DNA from 3 places in the Lactiplantibacillus sp. DA1 genome. Region 2 is predicted to be linked to each of the others. Evidence: riboswitches for the same ligand, from Rfam matches in the RefSeq annotation. Region 2 holds a riboswitch; each other region holds the start of a gene.
What was found. Region 2 has a riboswitch for thiamine pyrophosphate ahead of thiM (hydroxyethylthiazole kinase). Riboswitches for the same ligand answer to the same signal wherever they lie in the genome.

Region 1 (8,300 bases), on a different contig from region 2:
ATTGCATGGTACCGGCAATCGCGTTAGTCACATTAGGAACTACTTTTATTTTACCGACTGTAAGTATTAAGTCATTATGATGAGCAGCTAATTGATATAGACTCGTGATTAAGTGACTTCCTAGTTTAACTGCATCTTGGCGTTGGTTCATGGGCGTTGTTCCTGCATGATTGGTCACACCGTGAGCCGTGATTAACAATCGTTGTTGGGCTACAATACCTTGAACCAGGCCAATTTTTTTGCCGGCCGTTTTTAAGCGTGGTCCCTGTTCAATATGCAATTCTGTAAAAGTCGTGGGTCGGGTGCAATAAGCGACTTGTTGGTCAGCGTGATGACCGAGTTGCGCTATGGCGATTTTTCGAGCCGACGCAAATGATGTGCCAGTAGCATCGATTAAGTAATCAGGCAGTTGATGTGTCATTAAATAAGTCGACCCGGTAAAGGCTGCGTTAAACCGACTCCCTTCTTCTTCACTAAAAGCGATTAATCTAAGTGTGACCGGTGGTGGCCCCTTAAGTGTAATCAGCCGACGAATCGCACACAGACCGCCCAAAATACCATATAGGCCGTCATATTTACCGCCATTAACGACTGTATCCATATGGGACCCGGTTGCAATCGTTCGTGTCTGATCACGGCCTAAAAAATCGAGGTAAATGTTACCCACTGCATCAACAGTAGTCTGGGCCCCCAACTGGTGGCCCAGGTCTAGTAGCCGTTGTTGATTACGCAACCAGGCCTGATTATATACGAGTCGGTTTTGACCATGCGGATTGTTGTGAGTAAACTGTGCCAACAACTCGGTAATAGTATTGGTGAGTGTCATAGTCATTTGGAAGAACTAATCCCAGTGAGTGGGGAAGAGGCCACTGCTTGAGTTGTTAAAACACGACCGGGCTGAGCGAGGAAGCCTTGCCGGCCAGCTTGAACAGCATTTTTAAATGCCGCCGCCATGAGGGGGATATTGCCAGCTGTTGCCATTGCCGTATTGGCCATTACAGCTGCTGCCCCGATCTCCATAGCTTCGGCGGCATGACTTGGGCGGCCAATGCCGGCATCAACAATAATTGGTAAATCAATTTCATTGATCAGTATTTTAATTAACTCACGGGTAGTTAAACCTTGATTTGTTCCAATTGGTGCTCCTAATGGCATAATGGCTGCTGCGCCTGCTGTCATGAGCTGTTGGGCAATGTTCAAGTCAGGCAACATATAAGGAAGCACTGTATAGCCTTCATTGGCAAGAATAGCAGTGGCTTTGACTGTCGCCGCGTTGTCCGGTAGCAGGTATTTTTTATCAGGGATAACCTCTAATTTAATAAAATGACTACCACTCAGCTCACGAGCTAGGTGCGCCATTCGAACTGCTTCATCAACGGTCGTGCAACCAGAAGTGTTTGGAAGAATGGTGATCCCATCTGGAATATAATTGAGAATATTTGTTTCATCTTGATTAGTTCGTCGCAATGCCATGGTAATGATTTGTGCACCGGCTTGTTTAACAGCAGCATCGATGAGTTGATATGAATACTTGCCTGAGCCGAGAATAAAGCGGGATGTGAAGTGTTTATTACCAAGAACTAAGTCGTCATTTAATGCGTGCATATTAATCAGTTCCTTTCATTTATGAATCAATTATGATCGGTGCATAAGTAAGCGTAGAATCACATTTGCTTCGTGCCCAGCACATGTCATTACTCGTGGGGCCATTAACCCTTCGTTGCCTGCAGTCATACCGTCGCCACAAATGTAGACATTGGGGAGCGGATGGGTCGTCTTAATGGTATTAGCAGAATGAATGCCAGCCAACCCGTTGCCCATCACCAAGGGCTTATTTGGAAAGTGTTGGGTGATACCGTCCAATAGCATCGCTTTAGCGGCCGGATCATCGAAGGCTTCACAGACGATATCACAATCAGCAAAGCACACCGCAATATTAGCTGGAGTGACTTTAACATTGAGAGTCGTGACCGCGATGAATGGATTAAATTCCAATAAATTTTGTTGTAGTGCTAGCACTTTGGGCATCCCAATCTGACTAATTTTGAATTGTTGACGATTGAGATTACTTGGTTCGACGTTGTCAAAGTCAATGAGTGTTAAGTGACCGATGCCACTACGCGCTAACGCAATGGCGACATTAGAACCTAATCCACCTGCACCAGCGATTGTAATATGAGCTTCCTGTAGGGGAACAGTCGAATTAGCGACATTGCGTTCTTTCATGCCCAAATAGAATGTTTTTATAGGGCTTCCTTCAAAATTAATGGTCATTGATTTGGTCCTTTCGTTTTAACCACCACCAACAAAAGTGATGAGTTCGATACGATCGTTAGCATGTAGTAACGTACTTGTAAATTGGTTATGATGAATAATGACGCCATTTATTTCTGCGACAATATTTTGTGTGGTTATATTTTGCTTCAATATGAGCTGGGCAAGTGTTTGACCAGCAATGTAGGTGATTTTAGTGCCGTTTAAAATAATCAAAAAAACTCCTTTCACCGAAGAAAGGAGAAAATGTACAATCCAAATAAAACCATGCTCATTTGGATTGGCGTCGTTCTTCCTTCGGTAGTACTAGCTACATCAGGTTCAGTGGGTATAATCTCAGCCATGTTGGCACCCCAGACGATATATAGTTCAATTTGAAGTTAGTGACCCACCTCCTTTAAGTGCCGTTTTAAGGTTTTGACTTTAGCGGTTATATTTTCTGCTTGCATAATTTCACTAATCATAGCCACACCGGCTAATTTAATGCCATTCAAATCAACTAAACGTTGATCGGTAATACCACCAATAGCCACTACTGGAATTGTAACCGTGTTGGTGATGGCGATGAGTGTGTCGATCGAAGTTAGTTGAGTGATAACCTTGGTAGTGGTTGGATAAATTGCACCAACACCTAAATAATCTGCACCGGCTCGCATGGCGGCCTGAGCTGCAGCTGGTGTTTTGGCAGAGACTCCTAAAATTTTGTGGGTGCCTAAAATTCTACGGGCAATAGTAACGGGCAACTCAGCATCACCAATATGGACGCCAGCAGCATCTATGGCCTGACAAATGTCAATTCGATCGTCAATGATTAATGGCAAATGGTAATAGTCAGTAATGATTTTGACTTTTCGTGCTAGTTCGTAATAACGACGCGTAGTTACTTCTTTTTCTCGCAATTGAACTAAGGTAACGCCGGCTGCGCAAGCTTGATCGATCTTATTAAGAAATTGGTCATCTGAAAAGTGATATCGATTAGTGACCAAGTATAGTTGGTAGTTCATTTATTTGCCTCCATTTCAAAAAAGCAGTCTCTATTACTACGTGCGTAAAAAGAGACTGCTCCAAAAATATGTCAGCATATTCCTAGTGCGTCTTCCTGCGCAGGTATTAACCAGATCAGGTTCAATGGGTATAGTCTCAGCCAAACGGCACCCCAGACACAATAATTATTTAATTTAAAGCCAAGATAGCATATTAATGACATTGATGCAATCAGATTGATGAATTGTTTAATTTGATCGTGTAATTAAGATAGGTGTGAGGTGGTTCATAAACTGAGAGATTGTCTAAGCTAATAGTAGTTAACAAATATATGGATTTTTGGGAAGTGGCACAGAAAATGGCGTTAAATGATTTGAAAGTAACCCAATGGAGTTGTGGGGTATATGTGATTGTAAGTTTGCTAGTTTTAATCGTGATCATCGCAGTTTATACTGCGATGATCATAAAAAGTGAGCTGTGAGCTTGGTCAATCAATTTGTTCCTTATGCCGCTTTTGACGTCTTAATAAGTTACATGTGTTGATTTAATTTAGTCATGGATGGCTGAATCGTTAGTTTTTTGACAGAATTAGTAAGCGGCAAAAGATGAGTGCACTACTGGCAACCGACTCAATCCGTTTTCGAGTTTTAAGATTCTTCCGGTATAATAAAGCATAACTGATGACTAGGGGGATAATCATATGATTGAAATTCACGAATTGACAAAGCGTTATGGGGAGAAGACGGCATTAGATCAGCTCACTTTAACTATTGCACCCGGCCAGATTTTCGGCTTCTTAGGCCACAACGGTGCTGGTAAGTCAACGACCATCAAAAGTTTAGTCAGTATTATTAAACCAACAAGTGGCACAATCACGGTTGATGGCTTAGACCTTGAACAGCAGCGACAAGCTGTTAAGGAAAGGATCTCGTACGTGCCAGACACACCCGATATTTTTCTCCAACTTTCAGCGATGGAATATTGGGATATGATTGCTGCGGCCTACCAACAATCAGAGACTGCGCTTGAACAGCGGCGGCAACAGTTGGTGGCACTGTTCGATATGACCGACCACGCTGAGGAACCGATGGCTAGCTATTCACATGGGATGCGCCAAAAAGCCATTTTGATTGGGGCACTACTCCCTGATCCTGACATTTGGATTTTGGATGAACCGATGCAAGGACTAGATCCACAAGCCGCTTTTGATTTAAAAAATTTGATGAAGGCCCATGCGGCTAAAGGCAAGACAGTCATCTTTTCAACCCATAATCTGGATACGGCTCAACAGTTATGCGACCGTTTAGCGATTTTGAAGCAGGGACAATTGATCTATACCGGTTCGGTTGCGCAATTACTAACTCGATATCCGCAACAATCGCTTGAGGAAATTTATTTACAAATGGCTGGGCATCTAACAGATAATCACTTAGTCGATGCGATTGAGGGTGAGCGTGATGAATAAAAGCCAGCTACGTGTTTTGTTAGCCGTTAATCTCAGGTTGTTAAATCCGCAACTAACGGATCGGTTACGTAAAAAAGGGGCCTCGGGGCCGGCTCTAAGTAGGAAGCTAATGCGGCAGTTTTACTTGAACGCCTTGATGTTTCTTGGTATCTATGGCTTGACGATGCTTGCTTTTGATTTTAGCAAGCTACCGGGCATGTTTACATTTTATGTGGCGTTATTTATCTTGTTAGGAATTTCTCAGAATATTTCAGGTATTTATAACGTCTTTTTTGCCGGTAATGACCTAGCTGAATATTTACCGTTACCGTTCCGTAATCAAGAGATCTTTGTAAGCAAAATTTTAGTCGTTATCTTTAACACGGTACCCTTTACCATTCCGTTATTTTTAATTTTTGTCATGACCGCGACTCGGGCAGGAATCTTTGTGCTTTTAGGATTAGTAATGGCAATCTTGATGTATGGTCTAATACTGAGCCTACTGCTATGTCTGTGTGCCTTAATTGTCTTTGGTTTGACGAAACTAAAGGTGTTTCGTGCCCATCAAAAAATGGTCATGAATATCATGTTAGGTCTTAACGCTGTCTTAGTGCTAGTCGGACTCTACTTTATGAATCGCGGATCATCATCTGACGCCGGCACGCAGGTTGACCGCACAGTGATACCCCTGTTGGTACCGATTTTTAAAGTTTTTACGACGCCGTTAACAATGGCGAGTCTACTGACTTGGGGTAGCTTGGTCGTCGCTTTACTAATTTTGTTAGTGTTAACCAGTCGGTTCGTTTTGACTCACCTGATTGACCAACTAACCCAAGTCAACACGGTGCTGACGGCGACCCCGCAGCGTTGGCATTCGCGGCAACATAACCTCAACAAGCTTTTGCGCACCTACCAGTTCCAGCTACTGAAAGAACCCAGTTTGGTTTTACAATTATTTACGAATTCGATCCTGTTGCCATTGATTCTAGTAGGAACCATTCTCTTTTCAGGGACGGCACCTAATTTTAGCCAACTATCGCTGAACTGGATTGGTGTCTGGTTTGTCAGTGGCATGGCCGCCGCCATTGTCAATGTTAATCAAACTTCCTTAGTCGGTAACCTTATATCACTTGATAAAATGAACTTTGACTTTGTGAGCGCATTGCCTATCCCAATGTCCCATTATTTACGGCAGAAGTTTTACTTGGGTTATTGGTTTCAAGTCATAATTAATATGGTGATGGCGTTAGTGGTGGGCATTGCTGGACGAGCATCACTAGCCCTAGATTTGGCCTTAATACTAGGAGTTGCTTGGGGCACGTACCTAGCTGCCCAATATTATTTTAAGCGTGATTATCAATTGCGGATGACGAATTGGACCAATGTGACGCAACTGTTTAATCGTGGTGGCGGTAATCTTGGTCTAATGCTTAACTTATTAGTTTGCAGTATAGTTGGCGTATTGATAATTGTGATCTATAGTTTGTTGATTAATCTGTTTGCGGCGGTAGCTATGCTGATTAATATTATTGTTTTAGTGGGTATCGGACTTGCTTCTGGTAGTTTTGTCTGGCATTACCGCAAGACTTTTTGGCAGCACCTTTGCTAATACGAGCTAATTTAAAAGTTAATAATATTAAATTAGAATAAAAGTGTTGACAAATCGCTCATCAAGTTTTAATGTTAATAACAACTTAATATTCGTCCATGAAACCGATGAAGTGGAGATCAAGATAATGATGCCCGTAAAGAGAGTCGCCGTTGCTGAGAGTGCGATCGAACGCAAATTATTAAATGGACCACTGAGGGCGCGATTAACGAACAACTTTGTTCTAGTACCTCGCGACGATAGGGAGCCGTCAATTCCCGGGAATGTGTTTGCATTTCGCTAAGCTGGGACCCGAGTCTAACCTGAATGGGGGAATTTGGTGTCCAACCAAGGTGGTACCGCGGAAAAATCCGTCCTTGACTGTCATTAGTCATGGACGGATTTTTTTGATGGGAGGCAGTTCAATGCAGCAACGATGGCAACTAACCACAACTCAAGTAAAAATATCTTATTAATGAGGAGTGGTTCAACATGAATCCAACATTACCAACCTTAATCGCTTATCAAGATCATTACCCCTACGTGCCAGTAATGGTCAAACGGCCACTCGCCGCTTTTGATCCACTCGCGGTAGCTAAAATTGTTCATCAAATGGGGAACGGTTTTGCACTAACGATTGACCGACACCAACGATATAGTTATTTCAGTTTTGAACCGCATCAAAGTCTCACGGGACAAGGACTTGTCAAGGATGGTCGGCCAGCTAATGAGACGCTACAAGCCATTCTAAACCAATATCGAACGCCACGAATTCAAGGGTTACCACCATTTACCGGTGGTCTGATGGGATATTTCGGTTACGAATACGTGCAACAATTTGTGCCCAAATTGCATTTAAAATCAGCGGCGACAACTGGCCTCGATGATCTGGGCTTATTCTTAGTTACAAGTGTACTCGTATATGACCATCGGCACCACGAACTGGGACTGACACAACTGATTCCAACAGATCATCTAACGGCCACTTATGCGACAACGCAAGCTAAATTAACGCAAAGATTGTCCGCCATCATGCAACAATTACAACAACCGTTAGCTTTGCCGCCATTCCACTTACAGCAGCCGTTACAGATGCAAGCGGATCAGGCTACTTATGCGAAGCGTGTTGATCGAATTCGACACCACATTTATGCGGGCGATATTTTTCAAATGATATATGCTAATCCATGTTTGGGGACCATGAGCGGGTCATTGCTGGCAGTTTATCAGCAACTTCAAAAAACGGTGGCACCGTATAACTGTTATTTTAAACAAGCTGATTTTGAAATGACGGCAGCGTCACCAGAAACGTTAGTCACGAAGGATGGTGAACAAGTCGCAACGTATCCGTTGGCTGGGACAAGACGTCGTGGTCGAACACCTGCCGAAGATCAGCAGTTGGCCCATGAATTACAAACCAGTCCTAAAGAAGTTGCCGAGCATAATATGTTAGTTGACCTGGGACGTAACGACTTAGGGCAAGTTGCGAAGTTTAAAAGTGTCCGGGTGACTAATTTGCGACGATTAATTCGTTATTCAAAAGTCATGCATCTAGGGTCCCGCGTGGCCGCAGAAGTGGCGCCCACCACTACGGCCCTCCAAGTACTTGCCGCTACTTTCCCAGCCGGGACGTTAGCAGGAGCGCCTAAGATTGAAGCAATGACTCTGATTAATCATTACGAGCAGGCCCCGCGTGGCGTTTATGGTGGTTGCTTTGGCTATTTAGATTGTAACGGTAATTTGGACATGGCAATTGGAATCCGGCTGGCCTACCGAATGAATGAACGGTTGGTCATTCCAGCGGGTGCGGGGATTGTCGCTGACAGTATCGGCACACAGGAATTTAAGGAGTGCCAGAACAAACAACGGGTGGTTGTCAATGCAGTACAAGACGCAGAAAGGTGGGCTAATGATGGAACTATTAATTGATAACTATGACAGTTTTACTTATAACTTGTATCAACTAATTGGCCGGTTGACGCCCGATGTTCGGGTGATTAAAAATGATGA
Region 2 (8,300 bases):
CACCGAAGGCCCGGACCGGTAATTTAATGCATAATCCGATTCATAAGGATATGGTGTACGCTGCTCGGACCGCTAAACTTGCCTTTATTATCAATGTTGTTTTAGACGAAGATAAAAAAATCATTGGGTCATTTGCCGGTGACATGGAAGCCGCCCATAAAGTGGGCTGTGACTTTGTCAAAGAACTTTCTAGTGTACCAGCCATTGATTGTGACATTGCGATTTCGACGAATGGTGGTTATCCGCTTGATCAAAATATTTATCAGGCCGTCAAAGGAATGACCGCTGCTGAAGCAACCAACAAAGAAGGCGGCACGATTATTATGGTTGCCGGTGCTCGTGATGGTCACGGTGGCGAAGGGTTTTATCACAACTTAGCTGACGTTGATGATCCTAAGGAATTCCTGGACCAAGCAATCAACACGCCACGGCTTAAAACTATTCCTGACCAATGGACGGCCCAAATCTTTGCTCGAATCTTAGTTCATCATCACGTGATTTTTGTGTCAGACCTCGTTGATCCTGATTTGATTACGAATATGCATATGGAACTGGCCAAGACGTTAGATGAAGCCATGGAAAAAGCCTATGCGCGCGAGGGTCAAGCCGCTAAAGTGACGGTTATTCCTGATGGTTTAGGCGTTATTGTGAAGTAGTATGGCAACCACAGCAGAAATATTACAACAAGTGGCGGCAGGGCAATTAAGTCCGACGGTGGCTGCCCAACAGTTAGAAGCGGGCAAAACAGCGGCATTAGGTTTTGCCAATGTCGATTTAGATCGTCAACGCCGCAATGGCTTCCCTGAGGTCATCTACGGTGCTGGTAAGACGGCAACTCAAATTGTGGGTATCGTGCAAGCTTTGTCCCAACAGACGTTACCGATTTTAACGACCCGGTTATCCGCGGAAAAATTCGCGGCACTCCAACCGGCGTTACCAACGGCTGTTTATCATGCCACTGCACAGTGTATGACGGTCGGAGAACAACCGGCACCGAAAACACCAGGGTACATTGCCGTGGTAACGGCGGGGACCTCCGATCAACCGGTCGCTGAAGAAGCAGCAGTAACCGCGGAAACTTTTGGCAATCGTGTTGAACGAGTCTATGACGTGGGTGTTGCGGGAATCCACCGACTGTTTGCCAAGTTGGATGTGATTCGTGGTGCCCGGGTGGTCATTGTGATCGCGGGCATGGAAGGTGCGCTGGCCAGTGTCGTTGGTGGACTAGTTGATAAGCCCGTGATTGCCGTGCCGACAAGCGTTGGTTATGGTACTAGTTTTCAAGGTATGACCGCGCTATTGACCATGCTCAATAGCTGTGCGTCGGGGATTACCGTTGTCAACATTGATAATGGCTTTGGTGCCGCCTACTCAGCTAGTATGATCAATCAAATGTAAGATTCAGTTAACTGAACAAGGAGAAGATAAATGCAAACACTTTATTTAGACGCTTTTTCGGGGATTAGTGGTGATATGTTTCTGGGCGCGTTACTCGATTTAGGACTTGATTTTGAGCAATTAAAAACCGAATTGGCTAAGTTACACGTGCACGGTTATGAATTAACGCAGCAACGGGAAGCCCAGAGTAGCATCTATGGCACGAGCTTTGATGTTCAGGTTGCGGGTGGTAAGGACCATGGTTTTGTGGAACATCACCATCATCAGCATGAAGCTGGGCATCATCATGATCATGAAGCGCGTCATTTAGCTGATATTGAGGCGTTAATTGACGGCAGTGACTTATCAGATACCGTGAAACACCACGCGAAAGCGATCTTTATGGAAATTGCGCAAGCGGAAGCAACGGTTCATCACATGCCACTAGCTGAAGTTCATTTCCATGAAGTGGGTGCGTTGGATTCGATTGTTGATATTGTGGGTTGCTGTATTGGGTTGGAATTGATGCAGATTGATACCATCATGGCTTCCCCGTTAAGCGATGGCAGTGGTTTTATTAACGTTGCCCATGGTCAGATGCCAGTTCCCGTACCGGCCGTGATGCAGATGCGAGTTGGTAGTGCCATTCCGATTCAACAACGGTTGGATGTGCATACTGAATTGATTACCCCCACTGGGATGGGCTTGGTCAAGACGCTCGTACGTGAATTCGGACCGTTACCGGAAAATGCCGTGCCAACTAAAGTTGGTTATGGGTTTGGTAAACGGGACACGGGTGGTTTCAATGCACTGCGAGCCGTATTATTCGAAAAAAAAAACTAAGTCAGCAAATCGTTAACCGGACGGCCGATGCTGTCTTAATGATTGAGGCTAATCTGGATGATCAGACGGGTGAAGGACTGGGGTACGTGATGAACCAGTTATTAACGGCGGGCGCATACGATGTGTTCTTCACGCCCATTCAGATGAAGAAAGATCGGCCGGCGACCAAGTTAACGGTTTTGGGAAACGTTAACGATAAGGACTTGCTGACTAAGTTGATTTTACAAGAAACGACGACGATTGGTGTACGTTACCAGACGTGGCAACGTACTATTATGCAACGGCACTTCCTAACGGTCGCAACGCCGTACGGTGATGTTCAAGTTAAAGTGGCGACATATCAAGATATTGAGAAGAAGATGCCGGAATATGCGGATTGTGCCCAGCTGGCGCAGCAATTTCATATTCCGTTTAGAACGGTCTACCAGGCAGCCTTAGTGGCGGTAGATCAATTAGATGAGGAGGCGTAATTTTTTGGTACATCAGTTGATTGCTGAATTTATGGGCACAGCCCTAATGATTATTTTTGGGGTGGGTGTTCATTGTAGTTCCGTATTAAAGGGAACCAAGTATCGGGGTTCCGGTCATATTTTTGCCATTACAACTTGGGGTTTTGGGATTAGCGTTGCCTTATTCATTTTTGGCAATGTTTGCATTAACCCGGCAATGGTTTTGGCGCAGTGTCTATTAGGAAATATCGCATGGTCTTTATTTATTCCGTATTCCGTTGCGGAAGTGCTTGGTGGGGTCGTGGGCTCAGTGATCGTTTGGATCATGTATGCTGATCATTTTAAAGCCTCAACAGATGAGATTTCACCCATTACAATTCGGAACTTATTCTGTACGGCACCAGCCGTTCGTAACTTACCGCGGAATTTCTTTGTGGAATTATTTGATACATTTATTTTTATTTCGGGTATTTTAGCGATTTCTGAGATTAAAACGCCGGGAATCGTGCCAATTGGCGTTGGCCTACTTGTATGGGCCATTGGGATGGGACTTGGTGGTCCAACTGGGTTCGCAATGAACTTAGCTCGAGATATGGGGCCCCGGATTGCCCACGCCATCTTACCAATTGCCAATAAAGCCGATAGTGATTGGCAATACGGTATCATTGTGCCAGGAATTGCGCCCTTTGTCGGGGCAGCAATTGCCGCTTGGTTTATGCATGGCTTTTTTGGAATTAATTAAATTAAATAGAAGAAGGGTTTTATTATGGCAACATTAGCAACAAAAAAAGCAACGTTAGTAGCAGCATTAAAGGATTTACAACGGGTCACCGTGGCCTTTTCTGGTGGGATCGACAGTACCTTAGTTTTGAAGATGGCCCTCGATGTTTTAGGCCGTGACAATGTGACCGCTGTGGTTGCGAACTCTGAATTATTTACGGATGAAGAATTCGATAAAGCGATGAGTTTAGCCGAAGAACTAGGTGCTAACGTTCAAGGAACTACGCTAGACTACTTGAGCGATGACCACATCAAGAACAACACGCCTGATAGCTGGTACTATGCGAAGAAGATGTTCTACAGCCGGTTGAATGACATTGCGGCTAATAACGGTAGTGCCGCTGTCTTAGACGGTATGATCAAGAATGATGAAAATGATTATCGTCCTGGTTTGAAGGCCCGTAGTGAAGCGGGGGCCCGGAGCTTGTTACAAGAAGCTGATTTCTTCAAGACTGACGTTCGGGCCTTGGCACAAGAACTCGGTTTGATGAACTGGAATAAAGTGGCGTCATGCTCTGTATCTTCACGGTTCCCATACGGGACGACGTTGACACATGACAATATTGCTCAAGTGATGGCCGCCGAAAAATATTTGCGTAGTTTAGGTTTTCCAACGGTCCGGGTTCGCTTCCACGATGATATTGCGCGGATCGAATTACCAGAAGCACGGATTGGTGATTTCTTAGTCTTTAACGACCGCGTTAACCGTCAATTACAATCACTTGGATTCCGCTACGTTACCCTTGACTTAGGCGGCTTCCGTAGTGGTCGGATGAATGATACGTTGACCAAGGCACAATTGGCCACTTTTGCCTAGGTCTAATCAAATTAGTGATAGTGGTGTCGGGATTAATCGGCGATGGGCGACTGAGCGGCGGTGATCATGACTCATCCGCCCATCCGATGGTAGTCGTAACCCCAGCCGATACGCACACGTTGCGGTTATCACCAGACACCCCAAAAACGCAGTTCAAGGCCGCCCTTGAACTGCGTTTTTCGTATCTTCATTTTTAGATCAACAGGCGTCAAAAGTCACGACGAGTTTGCCAACGACTTGACCAGCTTGTAGTTGTTGCAAACCAGTTACAAGTTGGTCACGGTGCAAGACCTGAGTAATTAGTGGGTCGACCTTGCCAGCTTGGACCAAAGCTAATAAGGCAGCGGTCATTTGCCCAAGATCGGCAACTTGCGCTGGGTTACCGCTACGGTGGGCGCCACCGAGGTCCAATTTACTGATAGTTACCACTTGATTACTTAGAAAGTGGTCCGGAGTTGCTAATACACAGACAAGCTGGCCGTTGTAAGCTAAGCGCGGTAGGTCCGCATCAGCATGACCAATGGTATTAATGATCAGATCAACACCGTGCTGCTGCGTTAGGTCTTGAATGCGTGTGGTCACATCTTCATGATGATAATCGATTTGGGCATCGGGATGCAGTGGTGCCACGAAGGCTTGCTTGTGTTGTGAAACAGTTGTAAAGACAGTCTTACCAGCAGCTTTCGCGAGTTGAATCGCCATACTGCCTACACCGCCTGCACCTGCATGAATCAGCACAGTTTGCGCGGCATTTAAATTGGCTTTGCGTAGGAGGGCCTGATAAGCCGTCAATCCAGCGCAGAGACTAGCGGCGGCTGTTTCAAAGCTCATAGTCGTTGGAATCTTAGCTAGCACGGCTGCTGGTAAACTCACGTATTCGGCAAACGTCCCATTATTGGCGAGATTAGCGTGCCCACAAACTCGTTCGCCAGGCCGAAAATTAGTGACCTCAGCGCCAACCGCCTCCACGATTCCAGCTGTGTCTAGTCCTAGTGTGTGTGGATATTGCCAGGCGGCGTTACCCGCCGCAACTAATTTAAAATCTACCGGATTGAGCCCGACTGCTTGGGTCTTGATCAACACCTCAGTTGGCCCGAGGTTGGGCATGGGCCGTTCTTGCCATTGCAGCTGTTCTATAGTTTGAGCGGATGGATCTGGCACAACCAGTGCTTGCATCTTCAATCACTCTTTCCTTAAAGACATATTTGCTTTTTATTATAACCGGTTGTGGCGGTGAATTTAAACTTTAATGCCTAATTAATTAAGCAGCAATGAGGGTGATTCGGCTAACGGAAAGGTTGACGTTAGCGGTTACAATCGTTAGACTAAGGCTAGTAATTGAATATTTTTAAACACTAGGGGTGTCCAAAAATGGGCTGAGATGGTGCTGTAAGTACCGATCCCTTTGAACCTGTAAGCTCAAACTTGCGTAGGAAAGTGTCACAGCTAATGTTAGCGGCCACTGGATCAATGCATGTTGATTGGTGGCCGTTTTTAATTGGCGTGACGGTCAATGAGGAGGAGAATTGCTATGGAATTACAATTATTGAATACTTTACGGGATCACAATCCGATTGTTTTTAACATTGCCAATTTTGTTACGGTTCAAGACGTTGCCAATGGGCTAAACGCGTTAGGGGCCTCGCCAATTATGTCAGCTGAAGTCCAAGAAGCGGAGACGATGGTCCAAATTGCCGGGGCAGTTTGCATTAATTTAGGAACCTTGACCACCACCCAGATTGATCAAATGCGAGTGGTTGGTAAGCTTGCTAATCAGTATCATAAGCCAGTCGTTCTTGATCCGGTGGCCGTCGGGGCGGTCCCTTATCGAAAAGAAGTCGCGCTAGCATTACTATCTGATTTTCAAGTCGATGTTATTCGGGGCAATGCTGGTGAAATTGCGGCATTGGCTGGCATGGATTGGCAAGCGAAGGGCATTGATGCGGGGAGCGGTCAGGGCGACCTGGTTGAAATTGCTCAAGCTTGTGCACAGCAATTCCAATGCTGTGTCATATTGTCGGGACCTACTGATGTTATTACGGATGGTCAGCACGTGGCTAAAGTCGCTAATGGTACCCCGCTCTTCCAACGTCACGTGGGCTCGGGCGATTTACTTTCTAGTATCGTCGCGGCTTTTACAGCCGTTAGTCCAACCGATATTTACCAGGCGGCGCAAGTGGCTTGCTTAGTCTTAGCGGGGGCGGGGGAACTGGTCGCCAGTCAGCTGACGGCCGATCGTCCCGCCACATTTGCCACTGATTTGATTGACCGGTTGAGCTTAGTGACAGTGTCAGAAATTCAAACAATTGCTAAAGTTGATTAAATATAATGAAGGAGCGCGAGATTTAATGAATGAATTTCCACAAGTGGCAACGATTGCTGGTACGGACAGTGGCGGCGGTGCCGGTGTCATGGCCGATTTAAAAACGATGCAGGCGCGTCACGTTTTTGGTACCGCGGTAGTCGTTGCCGTGACAGCTCAAAATACATTGGGAGTCCAAGATTTTATGGCAATGCCAACGAAGCTCATTGACGAACAATTTGCTTCGTTAGCAGCTGACTTAGACATTCGCGCTTGCAAAACGGGGATGCTTGCGGATGCTGAACACGTCCATGCCGTTGTTGAGAACTTGAAACGAGTTGATTTTGGGCCGCTAACAGTTGATCCAGTCATGATTGCGAAAGGCGGGGCGGCGTTATTAGCCGCGGATGCGATTAAAACGGTTCGCGACGAACTGCTCCCGTTAGCGACTGTTGTGACGCCGAATTTGCCGGAAGCAGAACGATTAACCGGTCAGGCAATCACTAGTAATCAAGCGATGGTTACAGCTGGACATGCGCTACAGGGGTTAGGTGCTGACAATGTCATTATTAAAGGTGGTCATGGTGATAATCCTGATTTAGCTAATGACTTCGTATTGTTGGCTGACGGGACCGCCTTTTGGCTTTCGGCTCCACGGATTGATACGGTGCGGACCCACGGCACGGGAGATACTCTATCGGCATGTATTACCGCCGAATTAGCAAAAGGACGGTCAATGGCTGCGGCCATTAAAACGGCTAAGGCGTACGTTGCTGGGACGATTCAGGATGGTATCCAGGTCGGGCATGGTCATGGCCCGTTGAATCATTGGGCAACCCCAAGTGAGCAGGTGATCGTTCATGACGCTTAAATTTGAACCCACACAATTACGTGCTTATTTTGTGTGCGGGACACAAGACGTGCCGGGACAGGATCTAAATGTGGTCGTCCAAACGGCCTTGGATGCAGGCATCACGGCATTCCAATACCGAGATAAAGGTAATAGCCAGTTGACTACGGCTGAGCGTTTTGCATTGGGGCAGCAATTGCGGGAACGCTGTGCGCAAGCGCACGTTCCCTTTATCGTCGATGATGATGTCGAGCTGGCACTCGCACTGCAAGCAGATGGGGTCCACGTTGGTCAAAAGGACGACCGGGTGACACAAGTTATTCAACGGGTCGCTAATCAAATGTTTGTCGGTTTGTCTTGTTCAACCTTAGCTGAAGTGCAGACTGCTAACCAATTGAAAGGCATTGCCTACCTTGGTAGTGGTCCCATCTTTCCAACGACATCTAAGGCCGATGCGGATCCAGTAGTCGGTCTGACGGGGTTGCGACAATTAGTCATGACTGCATCCTGTCCCGTTGTCGCCATTGGCGGAATTACTGTCGCGCAACTGCCAGTTATTGCGGCTACTGGTGCGGCTGGCGCTGCGGTGATCTCAATGTTAACGCGTAGTCCCGATATGGCCGCCACGGTCAAGGCGATGCTCACGGCTACGGAGGTGCACTGATGAAACATGACGGGATTTTTCGGAGCCAATTTTTACTGTGGCTCGGTGCGGCTATCTCAATTGCTGAAATCCTAACAGGTACGCTGATGGCACCACTGGGGCTGACACGCGGATTGGCTGCGATTGTATTGGGGCACTTGATCGGCTGTGGCCTGTTCTTGGTTCCAGCCGGCTATTTGGGGGCTAAATTGCACCAGTCCGCGCTAGCGTCAGCTCAA
Region 3 (8,300 bases), on a different contig from region 2:
CCAAATCGCACCGACTTTTGACCAAAGTGGTGGTCAAGCTATGCTAACCAGAATTCGGCAGGCTTTGAGCGCCCGGCCAACAATTTTAATTCTAGATGAACCGTCATCTAATTTGGATGAAACACATCAGCAATGGCTTATTAATCAGTTACAACGTTTTCGTGGGTTGCTGCTGTTGATTTCACATGATCGGCAATTATTAAATGCTGTGACGACACAGACTTGGGCGGTTGAACACCAAAAATTCACCGCATATGCAGGCAATTACGCATATTATCAGACGGTAAAAGCGCAGCAACTCGCAACTCAGGAAGCCACATATCAGCGCCAAAACACCCATCAGCGTGAGTTACTAGCAGCCCAACGCCAACGTAATGAAAAAGCCCAGCGGATTCGGAAAGGTAATCGGCGAATGTCGCGAGTAGAGCGTGCCAAGACGAAAGCGACTAGAGAAGCAACAGCAGCAAAAATGGAACGAACGGCTAAACGCATGGTCGCCCGAGGACAACGGGAACCACAAGTTGCTAAGCCCTTTACGACTTCCGGTTTTAAATTGGTAGCGACAGATTTTCCGACGTTTACAGGTAAGACCGTGGTGACTGGTCTTAATGTCACACTGGCTGAATATGGAAAAACGTTGTTAACGCACGCTGACTTTCAAATCAGGCCACATGATCGGGTTGCTATCGTGGGGCCCAACGGTAGCGGTAAGACCACATTACTGCGTGCAATGTTAGGTGGCCGGGTGTCAGGATTACGATTGGCTCCGGCGGCACGAGTCGGAGTATTCAATCAAGATATGACAGTGCTCGACGGTAAACATTCAGTGTGGCAAACAGTGCGGCAAGTCAGTCAGTTACCGGATCAAACGATCCGCAACGTCATGGGTGCGTTGGGCCTGCCAGCACGCTTTTATCCGCAACTGGTATCGGCGTTAAGTGGTGGTGAACTGGTTAAATTACAGCTAGTTCGTATTTTAGTCGGTCAATATAACGTTTTAATGTTAGATGAACCAACCAATTATTTGGATGTGGACGCGCTGGATGCGTTGGCCGATTACTTACAAAATTATCCTGGAACGGTAATTTTTGTTTCACATGATGAACCGTTTCGCCAGGCCGTTGCTACTCGGGTGTTGCAATTCGAGACGCACCAATTAGTTGATCCTGACAAAGTTGTTAAAGTGCCTAAAGCGGTAGAAGCTGACTTAGCAGTACTTCAGTTCAAGTATGATCAATTAATGGCAGACCCGACGTCTTCTACAGCTGCTATTCAGGCATTACGGCAACAAATTGATCGGCTGAAAGCATGAATTAAGGTCAACTTGTTGTTAGTGTGTCCCGACCTAAGTGGGGAATATTACCCAAAAACAGGTTTTCTCATAATTGAGAAAACCTGTTTTAATTTAGTGCTTATTCAGTGAATGAGACCACTAGCGCCACGGAATGACGAAGGCGCCGACTTGTAAAAGCAAGACGCCGCTAATCACAATGGTCCAATCCAACTTAGTCAGTGGAATCTGACGATAGTGAGTGCGGGGTGCATCTTCGACAAAACCATGGGAGCGCATGGCCTGGGCAAGGTTCTGCGACCAATTGATAGAGACCAAAATTGCTTTAAAGTAGAGCTGTGGCGACCAGAAGGACAGGACCTGCCCACGCATCAGACCAGCAGCCCGAATCACTTGAACTTCGTGCTGAATCCGTGGTACCAAGTTATACGCGGCGAGGACGCCATATGCAAATTTGGCGGGTAAATGCCAGTTTTGCTCAAGCGAATCGGTTAATTGTAAGACGTCAGTCGTGAGCGTAAAAGTAGCGCCCGTAAAAACAAACGCATAGATTCGTGTGAACAGGACCCAGGCCATCAAAGTCTTGTCACCGCTACCGTTAATGTACTGGGTACTCCAAAGTCCAATTGCTGGTAGCAACGGAATGAGTAGCAACCACCCTAATGTTCGAAGCCGAGTTCGGTGACCGAGCAGGTAAATCAGTGCCAGAATAATCAGTGCCACGTTCAAACTTACAATTGTCGTGAATGAAATTTCTAGCGCAATGATGAGTAGTAATAATAATTTCATGCTAGGATTCATGATCGCACCACCCAATCTAAATGGTGATTTTCAAAGTGTAGCTGATAGTCAATCAATGGCATCAGGCCGGTTAACTGGTGACTAATAATAATCAGCGTCTGCTTAGTTGCCGCTTGGGTGGTCTGTAATAACGCGACCAGGGCATTGATCGAATGCAAATCTAGCCCTTTTAAGGGTTCATCCATGAGTAGAACTGGTGACTGCATGATTAACATGAGCAGAATTTGTAGTTTCTTTTTCTGTCCCTCACTCAAAGTATAGATGACTTGTTCATCACGACCGGATAAGTTGAGTTGCACTAAGGCCGTTTGAATACGGTCCGCGGTAAAGTAGTCGCCATACGCATAGCGTTTACTTTGAGCCAGTTCTTCAGCGACCGTGATGTTTAAAAACTGGGTCTCAGCGTCCTGAAAAAGCAAGGCGACGTGGCGGGCATAGCGTTTGCGTTTTAGCTTGTCGATAGGTGTCCCTTCGTAACGAATTTCGCCAGTATAGGGATGCAGACGGACGAGGGCTTCAAATAACGTGGATTTACCACTACCGTTAGGACCCGTGATCAGCGTATTGTGTTGTGCTAACAATTGACGCGTTGTCGGTACTAATAGTTGGCGATCACCTGCCTGTAAAGTGACGTGATCAAGTTGAAAACAAGGGCGTTCAACGCGTTGCGGTGCTGACCATGACCGTTGTGGCTGCTCAGTAAAGGCTGAAAATAACTCAGACCAGGTGGTGCGGTCAATGAGCTGTAAGTGCTGGTCCTTGATTTGGACGACTTGATCGACGAGCTGTTCGTAACCTGTTAGGTCATGATCCGCCAAGATGATTGTCTTCCCATGTTGATTGCGTAGTTCCACGAGCCGGTCTAACAAGCCGGCTCGTGCGGCAGGATCGACACTAGCAAAGGGTTCATCAAGTAGGATGACATCGCTGTCCATAGCAACAATGATGGCAAGGGCCACCTTCTGTTTCTCGCCACCGGATAAATGATTTAAAAGTCGTGACTGCAAGTTTCGGATACCGACAAAGTCAAGTGCACTAAGTAAGCGGGCCGGTATTTGGTCACGAGGTACTTGTAAGTTCTCAAGTGCAAAAATTAGTTCATTTTCAACGGTATCCATGGCAAACTGCTGATTAGGATTCTGAAACATCATCGCGACGCGTTGTGTGCGCTGATTAGCGTTGCTAGCAGTTAATGACTGACCATCAAAGGTAATGGTGCCGTGAGCTGGAGTCAGGGGTAGTAAGCCTGCAATCAGCTTTAGGAGCGTCGACTTACCTGTTCCCGATGGCCCCGTCAATAGGATGAAACTTTGCCGTGGTAGTGTTAGGGTTACGCGATCCAGAATGGGTGTCGACGCCTGTGGATAGGTGTAAGTTAAATTATTCAGCACGATACTAGCCATTCGAGAAAGCCTCCATTTTATAAAGTGTATTAGTGCGTTGATTTTAAAACATGGCTGCGATCAAGTAGGTCAGTGATGGTTTTAGTTAGCAGACCCCCAAAAACAAACATCGAAATAAAGCGAACGACCACGTATAAGATTAAGAGCCATAGCTGTAATTTATAGTAACCATTACGGGCAAGGTCCCAACCAAAGGTGACCACAGTAGTTGTTGCGGCCGCAGCCGTTAAGCCTAACCAGTCATAGTGTTTGTAGCCAGTGACGATATAACCTAGTTCGGCCCCAAATCCTTGCACGACACCAGAAATCAATGTGGTGATGCCCCATTGACCACCGAAAAACATTTCGACGGTTGCTGCGAGGAGCTCACCTAGCGTTGCCGAACCCTTTAGTCGAATAAGGTAGCCAGCTAACATGCCGGGCATGCACCATAAGCCAAGTAGTAGTTCATTAGCCAGACCGCTTAGACCAAATGGTGTCAGGGCCGCACTTAAAATGTTATAAACAAAATTAGTCCCCATAAAGATGGCACCAAAGAAAATACCAATTAGTGCCAGTAAAATAATATCGTTCAAGTACCATGATTTAACCCATTTCATTGTTAAATCCTCCCAAAAGTAGTTTGTCATTCACGCATCTAAGCGACAAAAAACGCCTACCACGAGTATTGGTGGCAGGCGGCTAAGTCTGAATTGATGGTTCCCCAAATAAAAGCATTGCTCCCTGCGCTGGCATTGTCCAGATTCAGGTTCAATGGGTATTATCTCAGCCGTGATGGCACCCCAGTTGCTATGAATGATACGTTTAGTGTAACGGATAAGAGCGGTAAGCGCAATCAATATTCTCAGGATGAGAGCAAAGTATGATGAAAAGTCACAATTTTGTGGTTTACTATGGGTAAAGTAACTTAATTGATTAATAATCTTAGGAGGTATCTCGATGGCAGAATCAGTGTATGATTTTACAGAAACTGAGATGAGTGGTGCGTCGCTTGACTTGTCACAATATCGCGGTCAAGTCTTGCTAATCGTGAATACGGCTAGCAACTGTGGCTTGGCGCCGCAATTTAAAGGATTAGAAGAACTTTATCAGAAGTATCAGCAGGAGGGCCTAGTGGTCTTGGGATTGCCATCCAATCAATTTCATCAAGAAAAGGCGGATGACGATGAGACCCATGACTATTGTCAACGGCACTATGGGGTAACATTCCCCATGACCAAACGGGTGATGGTCAATGGTGATGACGCTGATCCGTTATTTACTTACCTCAAACAGGCGGCTGGCCATGGTCGAATCAAGTGGAACTTTACAAAATTCCTGATTGGTCGTGATGGCCGTGTGCTCGAACGCTACGCCCCAACGACAAGGCCGGCAACATTTGAAGCAGCGATTCGTGATGCCTTGGCTGATCGTTCAGAAGATTAACGATAATTTAACAATGATAGTTTAATTTAGAAGAAAGAAGTGGCTTAAGTTGGAAACTTATACGTTACGTGATGGTTTAACGGTACCTAAAATTGGCTTTGGAACATATAAACTGAATGGTGCTCATGGTGTGCAAGTGATCGACTCAGCGATTGATCGCGGCTACCGATTATTAGATACGGCCTTCAACTATGAAAATGAAGGGGCTGTTGGTGAAGCGGTTCGGCGTTCGTCAGTACCGCGTTCGGAACTCTTGATTTCATCAAAACTTCCTGGTCGCCACCACACCTACACGGAAGCTATCAATACGATTCAAGAATCATTATATCGAGCTGGCCTGGATTATTATGATTTATATTTGATTCATTGGCCTAACCCTAAGGAAGACCATTATGTTGAAGCTTGGCAGGCACTGATTGATGCCCAGAAGTTAGGCTTGATTCGTTCGATTGGGGTCTCGAATTTCTTACCAGAACATTTAGAACGGTTAAACAAAGAAACGGGTGTTTTACCCGTCATTAATCAGGTCGAATTACATCCGTACTTTAACCAGCAGGCACAACGGGATTATGATCAAGCACACGGTATTTTGACGCAAGATTGGAGTCCTCTTGGCCGGGCGAGTGAGATGCTTCAAAATGAGACGCTCAAAGAGATTGCAGCGCACTACCATAAAAATGTTGGTCAGTTGATTTTACGGTGGGAACTACAGTTAGGGACCTTGCCGATTCCGAAGTCGTCAACGCCGAGCCGTCAAGCAGGTAATATGGACGTGTTTGATTTTGAAATCAGTGCAGCTGATATGGCAACAATTAATGGCTTGAACCAAGCGGATGGTCGCTTGAATAATCAAGATCCAGCAGTGTACCAGGAATTTTAATTTGAATGATATAGAAAAAAGATAGCGACGTTGTGATGATAACTCGTCGCTATCTTTTTATGGACAACTGCTTGTTGATGATTGGTTTGTGATATCAGCGTAATCGCAATACATGGTGCAGTAGCGATTGGCTTTTTTAATCATACAAAATGCTAACTGTGTAGCTGTGAGCCACTATCTGGTAAAATGTGTTTATAGGTATGTTTTAAGGGCGGTTGGCTGTTTTCATCTTGAAAGGTCGTGGTAGTATGACAAATACGTTTCCCACACTAGGAAAGGTTTTCAGCCGTGGTCACTCTACCTGTTTGGTTTGCTTTCTTGCAAATCATTTTGAGCATCGCACTAGCGATGTATCAGGTATGGAACTCCAGAAACAAAAAATAGCCACCCCAAAACTTTGGCCGGTATTGGGTGACTGTTCTTTGATTATCTAAATTTAAAGCCAACTGCTCTTAGAGCGGGCCTTGATTCAAGTCGGTATTAACGTACCGGCTTTTTTACTGCCTTTATTTTAACACGTATACGCTTCAGAAAGTGTATTTTTGATTCAAAAAAATAAAGATAAGCTTCCGATCGATTGGCATAACTATTTTATTACGCGCGCTTAACCGCGATTACCTTAACTTGATAAGCCCCGTTCGGTGCGTTCACAGTGACCACATCGTCAACAGTATGATTAGCGAGCGCTTGACCGATGGGAGATGTGAATGAGATTTTTTGTTGTTCGAGATTGGCTTCCTGTTTCCCCACTAATTGATAGGTGATTTGGTCATGATCATCCAGAAATTCAATGGTCACGAATTTACCGATATCGAGTTGATCGTTGTCAGCCGGTTGGACGATTTGGGCGTACTGCAACTGCTTGTTGAGATAACGCAGGCGACTTTCTAAGCGACCCAAGTCTCGTTTGGCACTACTATACTCGGCATTTTCAGAACGATCACCCAGTGCTGCTGCTGCAGCCAGAATTCTGATTCGCTCGGGCCGTTGTTGCTTTAAGTCCTCAATTTCCTGTTCGATGGCATGGTAGCCGGCCGCAGTCATTTTGTTAAAAGTTGGTTCCATAGCAAAAACCTCGTCTCCGTTGAATTTCTGGGAATAGTTTACCGCAAATGTGATTAGAATGGTACCAGCTAGTCGATAGCTGATATTAATCACAATCACGCAGGTGATTAATATACAGCATGATACCGCTAGTGACGGCGGTCAGGGCGATGCCAGCAAGCAGACTAATGAACGGCTGATTTGTCGCAATCAGAAAGTAAAATAGGGCGGTGAAACCGATTAATTCGAGGAGTGCCCACAGGCCAAGGTAGCGCCATGACCGTTTGGGTTTGTCTGCCATTGGAGTGCTGACATTAACAGATAGAACAATCATGGTAAAAACGGCAATCATCAGGACAATATACAACGGATTGTCGTACGTAAAGGCCTGCTGAAGATTGTTTTTTTGCCAGCCTTGCCAAAATAAAATCAGTAAGATAGCACTATTCTCAATTAACAACGTGGTGCGAATGTTCTTGAAATTTTGTAAAATTAAACGTTCGTCACGAATCTTTTTCATGGTAGGGATCTCCTAACTGAGTTCGACCCAAAAGACAGTATCGAGTGTTTGGTTGAGTGCGTGACAGAGGTTGAGGCAGAGTTTCAGTGATGGGTTATAGGTGCCCTTTTCAATCAAGCTCAGGGTTTGACGGGTGATGCCAGTCTTGCTGGCGAGTTCTTTTTGTGAGAATCCGGCCATTAACCGGTATTGCTTGACATGATTCGCGGTTAACACCTCCCTTTATGTAATATATATCTTCCGTACAAAGTTAATTTTAGCCGTTACCAATTGCAATGTAAATATTGGATAGTTTGATTGAAACGTGAACAAATAAATGGTTGGCGTAGGTGTATGAGCGCAAAAAAAATAGCCAATGGCTTTGCAGCCTTGGCTAGTCGTGGAGTTTCTCACGTTCCACGGAGTTACGAACATGTTAAGTATAGGCAAAATTATCGAAAAATACAATTAATTTATTAAAGGAGTTTGGCTTGACAGTTTAACAATGATAACGATTGCAAAAAATAAAAGTGAAATATTTCAGACAAACCTCTTGAATTTTAGTCTAGACCAATATACAATTGGACTATACCAAACAAAGAGGGAGTCAGTTAATTATGAAAGTTATCGTAGTAAAGGATCAAGCTGCCGGCGGAAAAGAAGGCTACAAAGTATTTAAGAATGCTTTAGACAATGGTGCGAAAGTATTTGGGTTGGCAACTGGTTCGACACCCGTTACAACTTACAAAGAAATCGTTAATAGTGACTTAGATTTCAGTGACTGCACATCCGTTAACTTGGATGAATACGTTGGGATTGCACCAGACAACGACCAAAGTTATAAATACTTCATGCAAACACATTTATTCAATGACAAGCCATTTAAGGAATCATTCTTGCCAAACGGTTTAGCTTCAGATCCAGAAGCTGAAGTTAAGCGTTACGACAAAGTGATTG

Region 1: linked by a shared signal. The riboswitch ahead of thiS (sulfur carrier protein ThiS) and the one ahead of thiM (hydroxyethylthiazole kinase) in region 2 are both predicted to bind thiamine pyrophosphate.
Region 3: linked by a shared signal. The riboswitch ahead of RXV91_RS12145 (ECF transporter S component) and the one ahead of thiM (hydroxyethylthiazole kinase) in region 2 are both predicted to bind thiamine pyrophosphate.

Annotation. Positions count from the first base shown of each region.
Region 1 is NZ_JAWHTQ010000002.1:6,301-14,600, forward strand. It holds gene RXV91_RS02600 (Zn-dependent hydrolase) at 1-826, opposite strand, end outside; gene RXV91_RS02605 (thiazole synthase) at 829-1,605, opposite strand; gene thiF (sulfur carrier protein ThiS adenylyltransferase ThiF) at 1,636-2,274, opposite strand; gene thiS (sulfur carrier protein ThiS) at 2,293-2,505, opposite strand; TPP riboswitch at 2,549-2,640, opposite strand; gene thiE (thiamine phosphate synthase) at 2,655-3,278, opposite strand; TPP riboswitch at 3,354-3,443, opposite strand; gene RXV91_RS02625 (ABC transporter ATP-binding protein) at 3,959-4,723, shown strand; gene RXV91_RS02630 (ABC transporter permease) at 4,716-6,311, shown strand; gene RXV91_RS02635 (anthranilate synthase component I family protein) at 6,783-8,219, shown strand; gene RXV91_RS02640 (aminodeoxychorismate/anthranilate synthase component II) at 8,203-8,300, shown strand, end outside.
Region 2 is NZ_JAWHTQ010000009.1:3,812-12,111, reverse strand. It holds gene larA (nickel-dependent lactate racemase) at 1-656, shown strand, start outside; gene larB (nickel pincer cofactor biosynthesis protein LarB) at 658-1,398, shown strand; gene RXV91_RS13535 (LarC family nickel insertion protein) at 1,429-2,220, shown strand; gene larC (nickel insertion protein) at 2,259-2,690, shown strand; gene larD (D/L-lactic acid transporter LarD) at 2,695-3,411, shown strand; gene larE (ATP-dependent sacrificial sulfur transferase LarE) at 3,436-4,266, shown strand; gene RXV91_RS13515 (zinc-binding dehydrogenase) at 4,465-5,442, opposite strand; TPP riboswitch at 5,614-5,719, shown strand; gene thiM (hydroxyethylthiazole kinase) at 5,798-6,589, shown strand; gene thiD (bifunctional hydroxymethylpyrimidine kinase/phosphomethylpyrimidine kinase) at 6,615-7,439, shown strand; gene thiE (thiamine phosphate synthase) at 7,429-8,082, shown strand; gene cytX (putative hydroxymethylpyrimidine transporter CytX) at 8,082-8,300, shown strand, end outside.
Region 3 is NZ_JAWHTQ010000007.1:140,234-148,533, reverse strand. It holds gene RXV91_RS12160 (ABC-F family ATP-binding cassette domain-containing protein) at 1-1,312, shown strand, start outside; gene RXV91_RS12155 (energy-coupling factor transporter transmembrane protein EcfT) at 1,433-2,092, opposite strand; gene RXV91_RS12150 (ABC transporter ATP-binding protein) at 2,089-3,495, opposite strand; gene RXV91_RS12145 (ECF transporter S component) at 3,525-4,094, opposite strand; TPP riboswitch at 4,197-4,290, opposite strand; gene RXV91_RS12140 (glutathione peroxidase) at 4,435-4,920, shown strand; gene RXV91_RS12135 (aldo/keto reductase) at 4,970-5,800, shown strand; gene greA (transcription elongation factor GreA) at 6,395-6,865, opposite strand; gene RXV91_RS12125 (hypothetical protein) at 6,951-7,364, opposite strand; gene RXV91_RS12120 (helix-turn-helix transcriptional regulator) at 7,377-7,580, opposite strand; gene RXV91_RS12115 (glucosamine-6-phosphate deaminase) at 7,961-8,300, shown strand, end outside.